Regions from separate parts of the Streptomyces sp. LE64 genome, predicted to be linked through region 1. Evidence: predicted binding sites of a transcription regulator. Region 1 holds the regulator's gene; each other region holds the start of a gene.
The links. The regulator HrcA, encoded in region 1, represses chaperone genes, less so after heat shock. The targets are predictions, from matches to a motif close to TTNGCACTCNGNNNNNCNGAGTGCNAA.
Positions count from the first base shown of each region.

Region 2: groL (chaperonin GroEL) is a predicted target of HrcA. The motif match lies at 3,069-3,095, and genes of this name have one in related genera.
Region 3: groES (co-chaperone GroES) is a predicted target of HrcA. The motif match lies at 4,121-4,147, and genes of this name have one in related genera.

Region 1 is NZ_CP199708.1:1,611,948-1,617,246, forward strand. Features, by position in the region: gene ACSMX9_RS07270 (nitronate monooxygenase) at 1-790, opposite strand, end outside; gene dnaJ (molecular chaperone DnaJ) at 1,051-2,187, opposite strand; gene hrcA (heat-inducible transcriptional repressor HrcA) at 2,188-3,204, opposite strand; gene ACSMX9_RS07285 (MBL fold metallo-hydrolase) at 3,396-4,193, shown strand; gene ACSMX9_RS07290 (DUF3097 domain-containing protein) at 4,305-5,114, shown strand.
Region 2 is NZ_CP199708.1:3,662,791-3,668,089, reverse strand. Features, by position in the region: gene ACSMX9_RS16680 (hypothetical protein) at 7-276, shown strand; gene ACSMX9_RS16675 (hypothetical protein) at 738-962, shown strand; gene ACSMX9_RS16670 (hypothetical protein) at 959-1,204, shown strand; gene groL (chaperonin GroEL) at 1,289-2,911, opposite strand; gene ACSMX9_RS16660 (cold-shock protein) at 3,345-3,548, opposite strand; gene ACSMX9_RS16655 (MoaD/ThiS family protein) at 3,972-4,247, opposite strand; gene thrC (threonine synthase) at 4,363-5,299, opposite strand, start outside.
Region 3 is NZ_CP199708.1:2,241,692-2,246,990, forward strand. Features, by position in the region: gene ACSMX9_RS09900 (LysR family transcriptional regulator) at 25-939, opposite strand; gene ACSMX9_RS09905 (SDR family NAD(P)-dependent oxidoreductase) at 1,055-1,828, shown strand; gene groL (chaperonin GroEL) at 1,918-3,543, opposite strand; gene groES (co-chaperone GroES) at 3,669-3,977, opposite strand; gene ACSMX9_RS09920 (polysaccharide deacetylase family protein) at 4,248-5,231, opposite strand.

The sequences.
Region 1 (5,299 bases):
TGCGGACGTACAGCGGGTCGGTGAGGGCCTGTTTGTGCATGAGGTGGGCACCGGACTCGGGGGTGGGCACGAAGGCGGTGCCGAGTTGGGCGGCGTCCGCCCCGGCGGCGAGGGCGGCGGCGATCTGGGCGCCGCGCATCAGCCCGCCGGCGGCGATGACGGGTATTCCCACCTGGGCCCGGATCAGGGGCAGCAGGGTGAGCAGGCCGATGCCGGCGGCGTCGTTGTCGAGGCTGTCGCGGTGGGTGCCCTGGTGGCCGCCGGCCTCGACGCCCTGGGCGATGACGCCGTCCGCGCCGGCCCACTCCACGGTGCGGGCCTCCTCCGGGGTGGTGGCGGTGACCAGGGTGAGGGTGCCGACCTTGCGCAGGGCGTCGATGACCTCGCGGGTGGGACAGCCGAAGTGGAAGGAGACCACGGGCACCGGGTCGTCGAGGAGGATCGCCAGCTTGGCGTCGTAGCCGTCGTCGCGGCCGTGGTCCGGGTCGCCGAGTTCGACGTCGTACCAGGTGGTCTCGCCGGCGAGTTGGTGGCCGTAGACGGCGACGACCGCCGGGTCCGCGTACTCCGGTTGGGGCATGAACACGTTCACCCCGAAGGGTCGGCCCGTCAGGCTCCGCAGCTGTTTGATCTCCTGGTACATGCCGTCCGCCGTCTTGTATCCGGCGGCGAGGAAGCCGAGTCCGCCCGCATCGGACACCGCAGCGGCGAGCTGCGGCCGGGACACCCCACCCGCCATGGGTGCCTGCACGATCGGGCGCGAAAAGAGATCGGTCAGCGCGGAGGACATGGACGCATGTTGTCACGTCCGCCACACAAGTCCGAATCCAGCCGTACATTTGGCATATTCGGCCGCCGGTACTCCTCTACATATCGGCCACGAGGGGCCGCTGTCGCTGGTCAGTGGCGTACTTGAGGATTGGACCAGCCGCACAGCGGCGATTGTCGGCCACTCCCCTGCTCCACACGGGTGTTGACAAGAGTGCGCCCCTCGCTTCCGGGCCTCGGAAGGAGGGGCGCACCTCACGGAGCGTGGCGACCGCACTACGGTCAACGGCCGTTGAACGCGTCCTTCAGCCGGGAGAACAGGCCCTGCTGACCTGGCTGGAACTGACCGGTCGGTCGCTCCTCGCCGCGCAGCTTCGCCAGCTCCCGCAGCAGCCGTTCCTGTTCCGGATCGAGCTTGGCGGGGGTCTGCACCTCGACGTGGACGATCAGGTCACCGCGACCGCCGCCGCGCAGATGGGTCACCCCGCGACCGTGCAGCGGGATCGACTGGCCGGACTGGGTGCCGGGCCGGATGTCGATCTCCTCCAGGCCGTCCAGCGTCTCCAACGGCACCTTCGTCCCCAGCGCGGCGGCCGTCATCGGGATGGTCACCGTGCAGTGCAGGTCGTCGCCGCGCCGCTGGAAGACCGCGTGCGGCAGCTCGTGGATCTCGACGTAGAGGTCACCGGCGGGACCGCCACCGGGGCCCACCTCGCCCTCGCCGGCGAGCTGGATGCGGGTGCCGTTGTCGACACCGGCCGGGATCTTCACGGTCAGCGTGCGGCGGGAACGGACCCGGCCGTCGCCCGCGCACTCGGGGCACGGGGTGGGCACCACGGTGCCGAAGCCCTGGCACTGGGGACAGGGCCGCGAGGTCATGACCTGGCCGAGGAAGGACCGGGTCATCTGCGAGACCTCGCCCCGGCCGCGGCACATGTCGCAGGTCTGGGCGCTGGTTCCGGGCGCGGCGCCCTCGCCGTTGCAGGTGGTGCAGACGACGGCGGTGTCGACCTGGATGTCCTTGGTGGTCCCGAAGGCCGCCTCGTCCAGCTCCACCTCCAGCCGGATCATCGCGTCCTGCCCGCGCCGGGTGCGGGAGCGCGGGCCGCGCTGGGACGCCGTGCCGAAGAAGGCGTCCATGATGTCCGAGAAGTTGCCGAAGCCACCCGCGCCGAAGCCGCCGGCGCCGGCGCCGCCCGACTGGGACAGCGGATCGCCGCCGAGGTCGTAGACCTGCTTCTTCTGCGGGTCCGACAGCACCTCGTAGGCGGCGTTGATCTCCTTGAACCGCTCCTGGGTCTTCGGATCGGGGTTGACGTCCGGGTGCAGCTCGCGCGCGAGCCTCCGGAACGCCTTCTTGATCTCGTCCTGGGACGCGTCGCGGCGCACGCCGAGTACGGCGTAGTAGTCCGTGGCCACTTACGACTCCGCCAGGATCTGTCCGACGTAACGTGCCACTGCGCGTACTGCTCCCATCGTTCCCGGGTAGTCCATGCGGGTCGGGCCGACCACGCCGAGCTTGGCGACTGCCTCGCCGCCCGAACCGTAGCCCACCGACACCACGGACGTGGAGTTGAGTCCCTCGTGGGCGTTCTCGTGACCGATCCTTACGGTCATGCCCGAATACTCGGCCTCGCCGAGGAGCTTGAGGAGCACGACCTGCTCCTCCAGCGCCTCCAGCACGGGCCGGATGGTGAGGGGGAAGTCATGTCCGAAACGGGTGAGGTTGGCGGTGCCGCCGATCATCAACCGTTCCTCCGTCTCCTCGACCAGCGTCTCCAACAGGATGGAGAGGACGGTCGAGACACTGCCCCGGTCCTCGGCGTCGAACACCTCGGGCAGGTCCTGCACCAACTGCGGCACGTCGGTGAAACGCCGGCCGGCGACCCGGCTGTTGAGCCGGGCCCGCAGATCGGCGAGGGAGGTCTCGCCGAAGGGGGCGGGACAGTCCACCATGCGCTGCTCGACCCGGCCGGTGTCGGTGATCAGGACCAGCATCACCCGGGCCGGGGCCAAGGACAGCAGCTCCACGTGCCGCACCGTGGAGCGGGTCAGGGACGGGTACTGCACGACGGCGACCTGTCGGGTCAGCTGCGCGAGCAGCCGGACCGTGCGGCCCACCACGTCGTCGAGGTCCACCGCGCCGTCCAGGAAGTTCTGGATGGCCCGGCGTTCCGGGGCCGTCATCGGCTTGACGCCGGCCAGCTTGTCCACGAACAGGCGGTAGCCCTTGTCGGTGGGGATGCGCCCGGCGCTGGTGTGCGGCTGGGCGATGTACCCCTCCTCCTCCAGCGCCGCCATGTCGTTGCGCACGGTCGCCGGGGACACGCCGAGGCTGTGCCGCTCGGTCAGCGCCTTGGAGCCGACCGGCTCCTCGGTGCCGACGTAGTCCTGGACGATGGCGCGCAGCACCTCCAGCCTGCGTTCGCTGAGCATCGCGCACCTCCAGCTCCGTCTGCCCCAGCGGTGGACCCGCCCGGCCCGGTGGACCGGAGCTTGGCACTCATCACCTTCGAGTGCCAGCGTCCCCAGCCAAGTGTACGGCCGGTGGGCGTGCCCGGAGCAAGGCCGTGACACGTGCGGCTGTCGCCGACCCGGGCGCGGGGACGGTGATCTAGCGTCGCGGCATGCGAACGACACGGGACATCGCCTGGACGGCGGAGGGTTGGGAGCGGATCGCTCCGCGGGTGGGACGGCGCAGGCTGCCCGGCTGGGACTGCACGGTCGGACTGGTGGCGGGCGAGCACGGCGCCCTGCTGGTGGACGCCGGGTCCACCCTGCGGGAGGGGACGGAACTGCGGGAGCAGACGGGGCGGCTGCTGGGCGGGCGGGGTGTGACGCACATCGCGCTCACCCATCCGCACTTCGACCACGTCTTCGGGGCGGCGGCGTTTCGGGACGCCGAGGTCCACGGGGCCGGCGGGCTCGGGACCGTCCTGGTGACCGGGCGCGAGGAGCTGCGGACCGATGCGGTGCGGCACGGGGTCGCCCCGGCGGAGGCCGCGGCGGCGGCCGGCGCGCTGCGCGCCCCCGGGTTCGAGGTGGCGGACGTGTGCGCCCTGGACCTGGGCGGCGTGTCGGTGGTCCTGGCGAACGTGGGCCCGGGGCACACCGGGCAGGACCTGGTCGTGGTGGTCGGCGACCGGTCCGACGGACGTCCCCCGGTGGTGTTCTGCGGCGATCTGGTCGAGGAGTCCGGCGAGCCCCAGGCCGGCCCCGACGCCTGGCCGGACCGCTGGCCCGGGGCGCTGGACCGGGTGCTCGCCCTCGGCGGTCCGCACGGGCGGTACGTGCCTGGGCACGGGGCCGTGGTGGACGCGGACTTCGTCCGGGCCCAGCGGGCGGAGCTCCACGCCCGGTGCGCCCCCGACGACGGGGCTCCGGGGACGCCCGGGGCCGACGGGGCGGCGGGGGGCCCGGGCTGAGGGGCGGGGCGCCCGGGCTGAGGGGCGTGAGGGCGGGCGGATCCGGGGGCTTGCGCCACCGTCCGCGCGCCCCGTTCCGGGCGGGACCGACCGGCGTTCTATCGTCTCGGAATGCGTCAGTACCCGGCGGACCTGACTCCGCCCTGGAAGAAGCGGGCCGCGGTGCCCGAGGTCGCGGCCGAGGTGGACCTGGTGGTGGAGGAGGTCGACACGGGCTTCTGCGGGGCGGTGGTCCGGGTGGAGGCCGGGACCGTCACCCTGGAGGACCGGTTCGGCAAGCACCGGGTCTTCCCGATGGCGCCCCGCGGCTTCCTGATCGACGGGGCACCGGTCACCCTGGTCCGCCCCGGCCGGCCGGCCCCGCAACGCCCCGCCCGCACCGCTTCCGGTTCCGTTGCCGTGCCGGGGGCGCGTGCGCGGGTCGCACGCGCCGGGCGCATCTACGTCGAGGGCCGCCATGACGCGGAACTGGTCGAGAAGGTGTGGGGGGACGACCTCCGGGTGGAGGGGGTCGTGGTGGAGTACCTGGAGGGGGTGGACGACCTGCCGGCGATCGTCGCCGAGTTCGCCCCGGGACCGGACGCCCGCCTCGGGGTCCTCGTCGACCACCTGGTGCCCGGCAGCAAGGAGTCCCGGATCGCCGCCGCCGTGACCGATCCGCACACCCTGGTCGTCGGCCACCCCTTCGTGGACGTCTGGCAGGCGGTCAAGCCGGCCGCCCTGGGCATCGCGGCCTGGCCCCGGGTGCCCCGGGGCCAGGACTGGAAGACGGGGGTGTGCGCGGCGCTCGGCTGGCCCCCGCACACCGGCGCCGCCTGGCAGCACGTCCTGTCCCGGGTGCACAGCTACCAGGACCTGGAACCGGAGCTGCTGGGTCCGGTCGAGCACCTCATCGACCACGTCACGGTGGGGTTCAGCTAGGGCCCCGACAAGAGGCCGAGGGTCCGCCCTTGACCCGTCAGCGTGCGAGCAGAGGCCGATCGGGTCTTCAGGGTCACCGTAGCGGACATGCGGACCGTCATCGGACACGTCTGCCCCCGCGCCCAGGCGTGGTTCGCATCCACCCGGGCCCGGCGCGTCAACGACACCATCGCCACCTTCCCTCT
Region 2 (5,299 bases), 2.1 Mb from region 1:
CGACCGATGTTCCTCAATGACGAGGGAGAGGTTCTGCCTCCCGCCACCGCGCTGACGTTCCCGCCCTGCGCCTGCGGCTACCCCCAATGCCCGGACCGGGCACGGGAGTCCGAAGACGACGGCGAGGCGGAGCCGGTGCCCCCGGCCGCGCAGGCCGAGCCGGAACCGGAGCCGGAGGTGCCGGACAGCCCGGCGCTGAGCGAGTTGCGGGCCAAGGTCCGTGAGGGCAACGCCCATCGGCGATCGATCCGGTCCGTCGACCCGAACCAACCGTAACCACCCGGCCCCCGACCAGGGCCGGTTCCCCGAAGCCCCGCCCGGTCGCCGTGGAAGACGGAGGCCGGGCGGAAGGGGCGCGGAGAACGCACACTCCGCCCCCACCTGGTCCCCGGGCGTCGGCCGCGCCCGGGGACCGGGACGGAACCCGTCCCGCCGGCCGCCGGGGTCATCCCCACCCCGCGGCCGGTGGGACGGGCCACGCCCCGCCCACCGCAGGACAGAAGACGAGAAGGCCCCGGCAGGTGACGCAACACCCGCCGGGGCCACGCCGACACAGCTTCGAAGGAGCTGGCATCGACATGCGTGAGCCTATCGTCCGTGCACTCGTACGGGTACTGACTCGTATCCGCTTGACGCGGACCCCCCACCACACCGGCGCCACCACCGCCACCCACCACCCACCGGCCGGGACAGCCACGGGACCGGCAACGTGGCCGGGACCGGGGCCGGAGGCGCTCGTGGTGCAGGAGGACAGCCCCTGGGCCAGGCCCTGGCCCGGGCCCTCCAGCGCACAGGCCCGAGCCGTGTTCCACGCCCCCGAGGCACACCACCTCGACCCCGCCCAACAGGAACTCTTCTACGCCGAAGCATGGGCGGCCCAGGGCTACACCTACCGACCCGACCCCCAACGACTCCGACCCCGACCCCAGCCACCGGCGTACCTGTGGGTGGTGTCCCCGTGACGCGCGAGGCCCTGACCGGTCCCCCGCCCGAGCCGTTCACCGCACGGTGCGTCGTCTGCCACCGGCGCACCACGGCGCCCGTGGCCGTCCGGCACGCCGGAAGCCTCAGCGGCGGCAACGCCGTCACCCTCTACGCCTGCCCCGCCCACGTGTCCTCCGTCGCCCCCGGCCCCTTCGGCGACGAGTTCGCCCCGGAAGCCGAAGGGCTCGAAGGGCGAGAGGGGCTCGAAGGAGCAGCGTGAAACGCCCGAGGGCGGCACCCCCTGCGGGGTGCCGCCCTCGGTCCGTCCGGACGGACGGGTGGTGCGGAAGTCCGAGCCGGAGGCTCAGAAGTCCATGTCACCGCCGGGCATGCCACCGGGAGCGGCAGCAGCGGCCTTCTCCGGCTTGTCGGCGATGACGGCCTCGGTGGTGAGGAACAGCGCGGCGATCGACGCGGCGTTCTGGAGCGCGGAGCGCGTCACCTTGGCCGGGTCGAGGATGCCCTCGGCGATCATGTCGACGTACTCGCCGCTGGCGGCGTTCAGGCCGTGACCCGGGGTCAGGTTGCGGACCTTCTCCACCACGACGCCGCCTTCGAGACCGGCGTTGACGGCGATCTGCTTGAGCGGGGCCTCCAGGGCCAGCTTGACGGCGGCGGCACCGGTGGCCTCGTCGCCCTCCAGCTCCAGCTTGTCGAAGACGGCGGACGCCTGGAGCAGGGCCACGCCACCACCGGCGACGATGCCCTCCTCGACGGCGGCCTTCGCGTTGCGGACGGCGTCCTCGATGCGGTGCTTGCGCTCCTTGAGCTCCACCTCGGTGGCGGCACCGGCCTTGATGACGGCCACGCCGCCGGCGAGCTTCGCCAGGCGCTCCTGGAGCTTCTCGCGGTCGTAGTCCGAGTCGGAGTTCTCGATCTCGGCGCGGATCTGGTTCACGCGACCGGCGACCTGGTCGGTGTCACCGGCACCGTCGACGATGGTGGTCTCGTCCTTGGTGATGACGACCTTGCGGGCGCGGCCCAGGAGGTCCAGGGTCGCGTTCTCCAGCTTGAGGCCGACCTCCTCGGAGATGACCTCGCCGCCGGTCAGGATGGCGATGTCGCCGAGCATGGCCTTGCGGCGGTCGCCGAAGCCCGGGGCCTTGACGGCGACGGACTTGAAGGTGCCGCGGATCTTGTTGACGACCAGGGTCGACAGGGCCTCGCCCTCGACGTCCTCGGCGATGATCAGCAGCGGCTTGCCGGACTGCATGACCTTCTCCAGCAGCGGCAGCAGGTCCTTGACGTTGCCGATCTTGGAGTTGGCGATCAGGATGTACGGGTCGTCCAGGGACGCCTCCATACGCTCCATGTCGGTGGCGAAGTACGCCGAGATGTAGCCCTTGTCGAAGCGCATGCCCTCGGTGAGTTCCAGCTCCAGACCGAAGGTCTGGGACTCCTCGACGGTGATGACGCCTTCCTTGCCGACCTTGTCCATCGCCTCGGCGATGAGGTCGCCGATCTGGGTGTCGGCGGCGGAGATGGAGGCGGTGGAGGCGATCTGCTCCTTGGTCTCCACGTCCTTGGCCTGCTCCAGCAGGGCGGCGGAGACGGCCTCGACGGCCTTCTCGATGCCGCGCTTGAGGGCCATCGGGTTGGCGCCCGCCGCGACGTTGCGCAGACCCTCGCGGACCAGCGCCTGGGCGAGGACGGTCGCGGTCGTCGTGCCGTCACCGGCGACGTCGTCCGTCTTCTTCGCGACCTCCTTGACCAGCTCGGCGCCGATCTTCTCGTAGGGGTCTTCGAGCTCGATCTCCTTGGCGATGGAGACACCATCGTTGGTGATCGTGGGGGCGCCCCACTTCTTCTCAAGGACGACGTTGCGGCCCTTGGGGCCGAGGGTGACCTTGACGGCGTCGGCGAGCTGGTTCATACCGCGCTCAAGGCCGCGCCGCGCCTCCTCGTCGAACGCGATGATCTTGGCCATGTGAAGTGGTCCTCCCGGACTGAAGGGGGTCCTACCCGCGCCCTTACGGCGTGGGAGCGGATGGTTCGGACCGCGCTGGCGCCCGCGACGGACGACCTGCGACACCGGGTGGAGGATGCCCCCGCCCGGTCCGCGGGCCTCACCGACCCGGTCCTTCGTAGCACTCTCACTCGTAGAGTGCTAACGCCAATGATTAGCACTCGACCGGTGCGAGTGCAAGCGGCTTGCCCTTGCGAGATACCGCCGCCATCGCTTCCGTGCAGGTCAGGGCGGTTCGGCCAACCGAAGCACGACCGGGGCGCGACCGAATGCGGGAACGGTGCCGCCGGGGCGCGGGGGCGCGACAGGGGGCGGGCGGGGGCGGACAGTACGGAGGGTCCGCACCCTGTGGGGTGCGGACCCTCCGGAACGTCGCAGCCAGTCGACGCCGGCGTCAGACGGCCAAACGGACCATGTCGGCCTGCGGCCCCTTCTGACCCTGCGAAATCTCGAACTCGACCCGCTGACCCTCTTCGAGGGTGCGGTACCCGTCCATCTGGATGGCGCTGTAGTGGACGAAAACATCCGCACCACCGTCGACCGCGATGAAGCCGTAGCCCTTCTCCGCGTTGAACCACTTGACGGTGCCCTGAGCCATGCCTAACTCCCCTATTACTGGCCCTTGCACAGGACCGCACTTCGCGGGCCCGGGTCAGACCTCCACCCCCCAACGGTTGGGGGTGTGCGCCGGAACGCGTCGACCGCCGCTGAATGTATCTGTCCAACTGCCGTCTGCAACAGGTCAACTGGACGAGAAATCCGGGAGCGGCTGCTCGGAGAAACACGGATGACCGGCGCGAATTCAGGGCAACTCGGGCCGGTCAAATGTGATGAAAGGGCCAATTCGGTAATGCTCTTTGGCTGCTTCTTGTCGGCGCGCGGCTGAGAAGTCATATGTGTGAAGTACAAATGCGCGAGCCATTTCCCCAACCCTACCGCGTTCAATCCTCATGAATGACCCCCTCCGCTTCTCTTGCGGAGGGGGTCGAGGTGATGACGGAGCGTCAGCCCCGGCGGAGGCTCAGCCGCCGGCGACGGCCGGGATGATCGAGATGCCCGCGCCGTCCGGGGTGGCGGTGGCGAGGCCCTGCTCGAAGCGGACGTCGTCGTCGTTCACGTACACGTTGACGAAGCGGCGCAGCTTGCCCTGGTCGTCCAGGACCCGACCGGCGATGCCCGCGTGGTTCTTCTCCAGGTCGGCGATGACCTCGCTGAGGGTCGCCCCCTCGGCGGGAACCTCGGCCTGGCCGCCGGTGTACGTGCGCAGGATGGTCGGGATGCGAACGGTGACACTCATGAGAAGACCTTTCCGGTCGTTTCCGGAGAGAACCGGAGAGAAGTGGAGGGAAGGGCGGGGGGAGTTTCGCGACCTCCCGCCCCGGGGACGTCAGGGGGCGGGAGGGGGTGGCGGTTCAGTCGGTGGCGAGGCCCGCCGCACGGAAGGCGTCGAGGTTCGGCTTGATGGTCGCGGTGGGACGGGCCCGGTCGGCGACCGCGTCCAGGGTCTTGAGCCCGTCGCCGGTGTTGATGGCGACGGTGGTCAGCGTCGGGTCGAGCTGCCCGTTCTCGATGAGCTTCTTGGTGACGCCGAGGGTGACGCCGCCCGCGGTCTCCGCGAAGATGCCCTCGGTCCGGGCCAGCAGCGAGATCGCCTCGACGACCGCGGCGTCGTCCACGTCCTCCACCGCGCCGCCGGTGCGCCGGGCGATGTCGAGGACGTAGGGGCCGTCCGCCGGGTTGCCGATGGCCAGCGACTTGGCGATGGTGTCGGGCTTCTGCGGGCGGACCACGTCGTGGCCGGCCTTGAAGGCGGTGGAGACCGGGGAGCAGCCGGTGGCCTGGGCCCCGAAGATCTTGTAGGGCTTGTCGGCGACCAGCCCGAGCTTGATCAGCTCCTGGAGGCCCTTGTCGATCTTCGTGAGCTGGGAGCCCGAGGCGACGGGGATGACGATCTGGTCCGGGATCTCCCAGCCGAGCTGCTCGCAGATCTCGTACGCCAGGGTCTTGGAGCCCTCGCCGTAGTACGGGCGCAGGTTGACGTTGGTGAAGCCCCAGCCCTCGCCCAGCGGGTCGCCGATCAGTTCGGAGCAGAAACGATTCACATCGTCGTAGGTGCCCTCGATGGCGACGAGTTCGCCCCCGTAGACGGCGGCGGTGACGACCTTGGCCTGCTCCAGGTCGTGCGGGATGAAGACGCAGGAGCGCAGCCCCGCGCGGGCAGCGGCGGCGCCGACCGCGCCGGCGAGGTTGCCGGTGGAGGAGCAGGAGAGCGTGGTGTAGCCGAAGGCGCGGGCGGCCTCGACGGCCTGGGCGACGACCCGGTCCTTGAAGGAGTGCGTCGGGTTGCCG
Region 3 (5,299 bases), 630 kb from region 1:
CCCGTATGCCCGCGGGCCGGGGCCTCAGCGGGCGGCGACCAGCGCCAGGTGCTCCAGGGTGGCCGCGACCGCCGGGACCCGGGCCAGGTCCGGCAGGGTGAGGGCGACGATCCGGCGCCGCACCGCGGGTTCCACCACCACGGTCCGCACCCCCTTGGGGCGGACCGACTCCAGCGCCAGCTCCGGCAGCACCGCCACCCCGAGCCCCGCCCCGACCAGGCCCGTCACCGCCGGGTAGTCGTCGGTGGCGAAGTCGATCCGGGGGGTGAACCCGGCGGAGGCGCAGACGTCCACCAGTTGGCGCCGGCAGCGCGGGCAGCCCGCGATCCAGGGGTCGTCGGCGAGGTCGTCGATCCGCACCGTCCCCGCGTCGGCCAGCGGATGGTCCTCGGGAACCAGACCGACCAGCCGGTCCGCGCAGAGCGACCGCACGGTCAGGTCGGACCACTCCTCGGGCACCCGCTCCTCCCCCGGCCCGGCGGGGTCGGCGTAGGAGAAGGCCAGCGCCACGTCGCAGTCGCCCTCGCGGAGCATCTCCACCGAGCGCGGCGGTTCGGCCTCCACCAGCGAGACCCGGGTGCCGGGGTGCGCGGAGCGCAGCGCGGCCAGGGCCGCGGGCACCAGGGTGGAACTACCGCTCGGGAAGGACACCAGCCGGACCCGGCCGGCGCGCAGCCCCGCGATCGCGGCGACCTCCTCCTCCGCGGCGGTGAGCCCGGCGAGGATGCCGGCGGCGTGCCGGACCAGGGCCCCGCCGGCCTGGGTCAGTCGCATCTCCCGACCGGCACGCACGATCAGCGGGGTGCCCGCGGAGGTCTCCAGCGCCTTCATCTGCTGGCTGACCGCGGGCTGGGTGCAGCCCAGTTCACGGGCCGCGGCGGAGAAGGAGCCGGTGGCGGCGACCGCGCGCAGGACGCGGAGATGGCGGGCTTCGATCACCCCACCATCGTACGGGAACATAAGATTTCCTTGGATATCGAGTGAAATGACCCCAGACGGCTTTGGTCCCGGGCAGCGGGACGTCCGGGCACCGACCGCGCCGTAACCTGACCCCATGACTACGGCTCTGATCACGGGTGCGACCGCCGGCATCGGGGCGGCCTTCGCCCGGCGCCTCGCCGCGGACGGCCACGACCTGGTGTTGGTGGCGCGCGACGCCGAGCGGCTGCGGGACCAGGCCACCGAACTGCACGACCGGCACGGGGTGGAGGCCGAGGTGCTCCGCGCGGACCTGGCCACCGACGAGGGGATCGAGGCGGTGGCCGCCCGGTTGGGCAACCGGCGCCGTCCGGTCGACCTGCTGGTCAACAACGCGGGGTTCGGGAACCGGGGCCGGTACCTGGAGGTGCCGCTCGCCGACGAGTTGACGATGCTGAAGGTGCACTGCGAAGCGGTGCTGCGGCTCACCTCGGCCGGCACGGAGGCGATGCGGGAGCGGGGCCGCGGGGGCGTGGTGAACGTGGCCTCCGTCGCCGCTTTCCTGCCGCGCGGGACCTACGGGGCGTCCAAGGCGTGGGTGGTGCAGTTCACCCAGGGCGTGGCCCGGGACCTGGCCGGCTCGGGGGTGCGGCTGATGGCGTTGTGCCCCGGGTTCGTGCGCACCGAGTTCCACGAGCGGGCCGGGATGGGCACCGACAACATCCCCGGGTGGATGTGGCTGGACGCGGACAAGGTGGTCGCCACCGGGCTGACCGACCTGAGCCGGGGGCGCACGGTCTCGGTCCCCGATCCCCGGTACAAGGCACTGATGGGGCTCGCCAAGCTGGCCCCGCGGCAGTTGCTGGGCGGGGTGACGTCCACCACCGGCCGCAAGTACGGGCCGCAGTAGCGCCTCCGACGACGCGGGCCCCGGCCCGGCCCCCGCGACGGGGGCCGGGCCGGGGCCCGTTCTTCAGCGCGTGCGCGCCGGTCGTCGGCTCAGTGCGAGTGACCGTGGCCGTGACCGGCCTCGGCGGCCTCCTCCTCGGCCGGCTTCTCGACGACGAGGGTCTCCGTCGTGAGCAGCAGGGAGGCGATGGAGGCGGCGTTCTCCAGCGCGGAGCGGGTCACCTTGACCGGGTCGATGACGCCGGCCTTGACCAGGTCGCCGTACTCCTCGGTGGCGGCGTTGTAGCCGTGGCCGGCCTCCAGGTCGGCGACCTTGGAGACGATGACGTAGCCCTCCAGGCCGGCGTTCTCGGCGATCCAGCGCAGCGGCTCGACCGCGGCGCGGCGGACCACGGAGACACCGGTGGCCTCGTCGCCCTCCTTGCCGAGGTTGCCCTCCAGCACCTTGGCGGCGTGCACCAGGGCGGAACCGCCACCGGAGACGATGCCCTCCTCGACCGCGGCGCGGGTCGCGGAGATGGCGTCCTCCAGACGGTGCTTCTTCTCCTTGAGCTCGACCTCGGTCGCGGCACCGACCTTGATCACGCAGACGCCGCCGGCGAGCTTGGCGAGGCGCTCCTGGAGCTTCTCGCGGTCCCAGTCGGAGTCGGTGTTCTCGATCTCGGCCTTGATCTGCGCCACGCGGCCGACGACGTCCTCGGAGTTGCCGGCGCCGTCGACGATGGTGGTGTCGTCCTTGGAGACGGTCACCCGGCGGGCGGAACCCAGCACCTCCAGGCCGACCTGGTCGAGCTTGAGGCCGACCTCCTCGGCGATGACCTGGGCACCGGTGAGGGTGGCCATGTCGCCGAGCATCGCCTTGCGGCGGTCACCGAAACCGGGGGCCTTCACCGCGACGGCGTTGAAGGTGCCGCGGATCTTGTTGACGACCAGGGTCGACAGGGCCTCGCCCTCGACGTCCTCGGCGATGATCAGCAGCGGCTTGGAGCCACCCGCCTGGATGACCTTCTCCAGCAGCGGCAGCAGGTCCTGGATGGAGGAGATCTTGCCCTGGTGGATGAGGATGTACGGGTCCTCCAGGACGGCTTCCATGCGCTCCTGGTCCGTCACGAAGTACGGCGACAGGTAGCCCTTGTCGAAGGCCATGCCCTCGGTGAAGTCCAGTTCGAGGCCGAAGGTGTTCGACTCCTCGACGGTGATGACACCGTCCTTGCCGACCTTGTCCATGGCCTCGGCGATCAGCTCGCCGACCTGCGGGTCCTGGGCGGAGAGACCGGCGACGGCGGCGATGTCCGACTTCTCGTCGATCGGGCGCGCGGTGGCGAGGAGCTCGTCCGAGACGGCCTTGACGGCGGCGTCGATGCCCTTCTTCAGGGCGGCCGGGGAGGCGCCGGCGGCCACGTTGCGCAGACCCTCCTTGACCAGGGCCTGGGCCAGCACGGTGGCGGTGGTGGTGCCGTCGCCCGCGATGTCGTTGGTCTTGGTCGCCACCTCCTTGACGAGCTGGGCGCCGAGGTTCTCGTACGGGTCCTCGACCTCTACCTCACGGGCGATGGTGACGCCGTCGTTGGTGATGGTCGGCGCGCCGAACTTCTTGTCGATGACGACGTTGCGCCCGCGGGGGCCGATCGTCACCTTGACGGTGTCGGCAAGCTTGTTGACGCCGCGCTCAAGGGCGCGACGGGCGTCTTCGTCGAACTTCAGGATCTTCGCCATGGGAGCGGTTCAGCCCTCTCAGAAACTGCTGGAAGCGGTGAAACGGAACGCGCCCCCGGCACCCGGCTTCGCGCGGGGCCAGGGGCACGTTCCACGAGCACGGGGCGTTTCGGGACGCCCGGTGACTACTTCTCGATGATCGCGAGCACGTCGCGGGCCGAGAGGACGAGGTACTCCTCGTTGTTGTACTTCACCTCGGTGCCGCCGTACTTGCTGTAGAGGACGACGTCGCCGACGGCGACGTCGAGCTCGACGCGCTTGCCGTCCTCGACCCGGCCCGGGCCCACGGCCAGGACGACGCCCTCCTGGGGCTTCTCCTTGGCGGTGTCCGGAATGACCAGGCCGGAGGCCGTGGTCTGCTCGGCGTCGAGCGGCTGGACCACGATGCGGTCCTCAAGCGGCTTGATGGCAACCTTGGAGCTGGTGGTCGTCACGATCCGACCTCCCCCTTCGGAGATCTCACGGGGTCAATTGTCTGGGGTGGCGACCGGGTCGATCCGTCGTCGCGGGTGCCGGACCTGCCTGTCGCATTGGCACTCGCCGGTGGAGAGTGCCAGGGCCGAGACTATGACCGGGATTAGCACTCGGTCAAGCGGAGTGCCAACGCGCCGTCCGTTCGGGCTCCGCCGCACGCTCCCCGCGCGGGGGCGGGCGGCCCGCTCGGCCGCGAGCGGGAGCCTCCTGGGGCCGGCGGTCCCGCCCCGTCAGAGGTAGTCCTCCAGCTTGGCCACGGCGTAGCCCTGGTCGGTGACGTGCTTCAGGAAGCGGCGCATGGCGTCGGGCATGCTGCCGCCCCAGTCCCCGCGGCCCCGGAAGTGGGTGAGCACGATGTCGCCGGGGTGCAGGCTGCGGTCCCACTCGCGGTACTCCCAGCGGTCGGCGAAGACCTCCTCGTTCCAGAGCGGCACGTGTCGGATGCCGCAGGACTCGGCGGCGCGCAGGGTGTCGGCGTTGTAGTTCCCGTACGGCGGCCGGAAGACGGTGGGCCGGGTCCCGTACTGCTTCTGGATCACGTCCTGCATGCCGCAGATCTGCTGCTTCTGCTGGGCGTAGGACAGGCCCGGCAGGTAGGGGTGGGTCAGGGTGTGGTTGTTGAGGGTGACCCCGGCGTCGCGCATGGCGCGGAAGTAGCCGTAGTCCTCCTTGACCAGGTAGTCGCTGAGGAACGCGGTGTACGGGACCTGGAGTTCCTCCATCATCCTGATCAGCGCCGGGTCCTTGTCGGCGCCGTCGTCGATGGTGAGGAAGACGACCTTGTCCCTGGTGGGGATGGTGGTGAAGACCGGCGGCAGGCCCTCCTGCCCCTCGACCTCGAACCCGTCCCGGGTGGTGATCCTCGGCTTCACCGCGGGCGGCGGCGGGGCGAGGAGCGGCGGCTTGGCGAGCCCCCAGCGCTTGGCGGTGGCGAGCCGGGCCGCCTCGACGGTGCGCTTGCGGACGACGGCGGGGTCCTCGACGGCCTCCTTCGCGCCCTTCGCGCCCTTCGCGCCGGGGGCGCCGCCCGGCTGCCCGGAGGCGGAGGCGGCGGGCTTCGCCGGCTCGGCCGGTCCCGTGCCGCAACCCGCGACGGTGGTGGCGGTGACGCCGAGGGCGAGGACGGCGACGAGCGCTCGGGCGAGCGCCCGGGGGCGAATCCGCCGGGGTGCGCCCGAGCCGGCGCGCGGGGACGCTTCCGGGCGCGGGGACACTTCGGCTCGGGCAGGCGCTTCGGGGCGCAGGGACCGGCGCTCCGCGCGACCGATGCGCCCGCGCATCT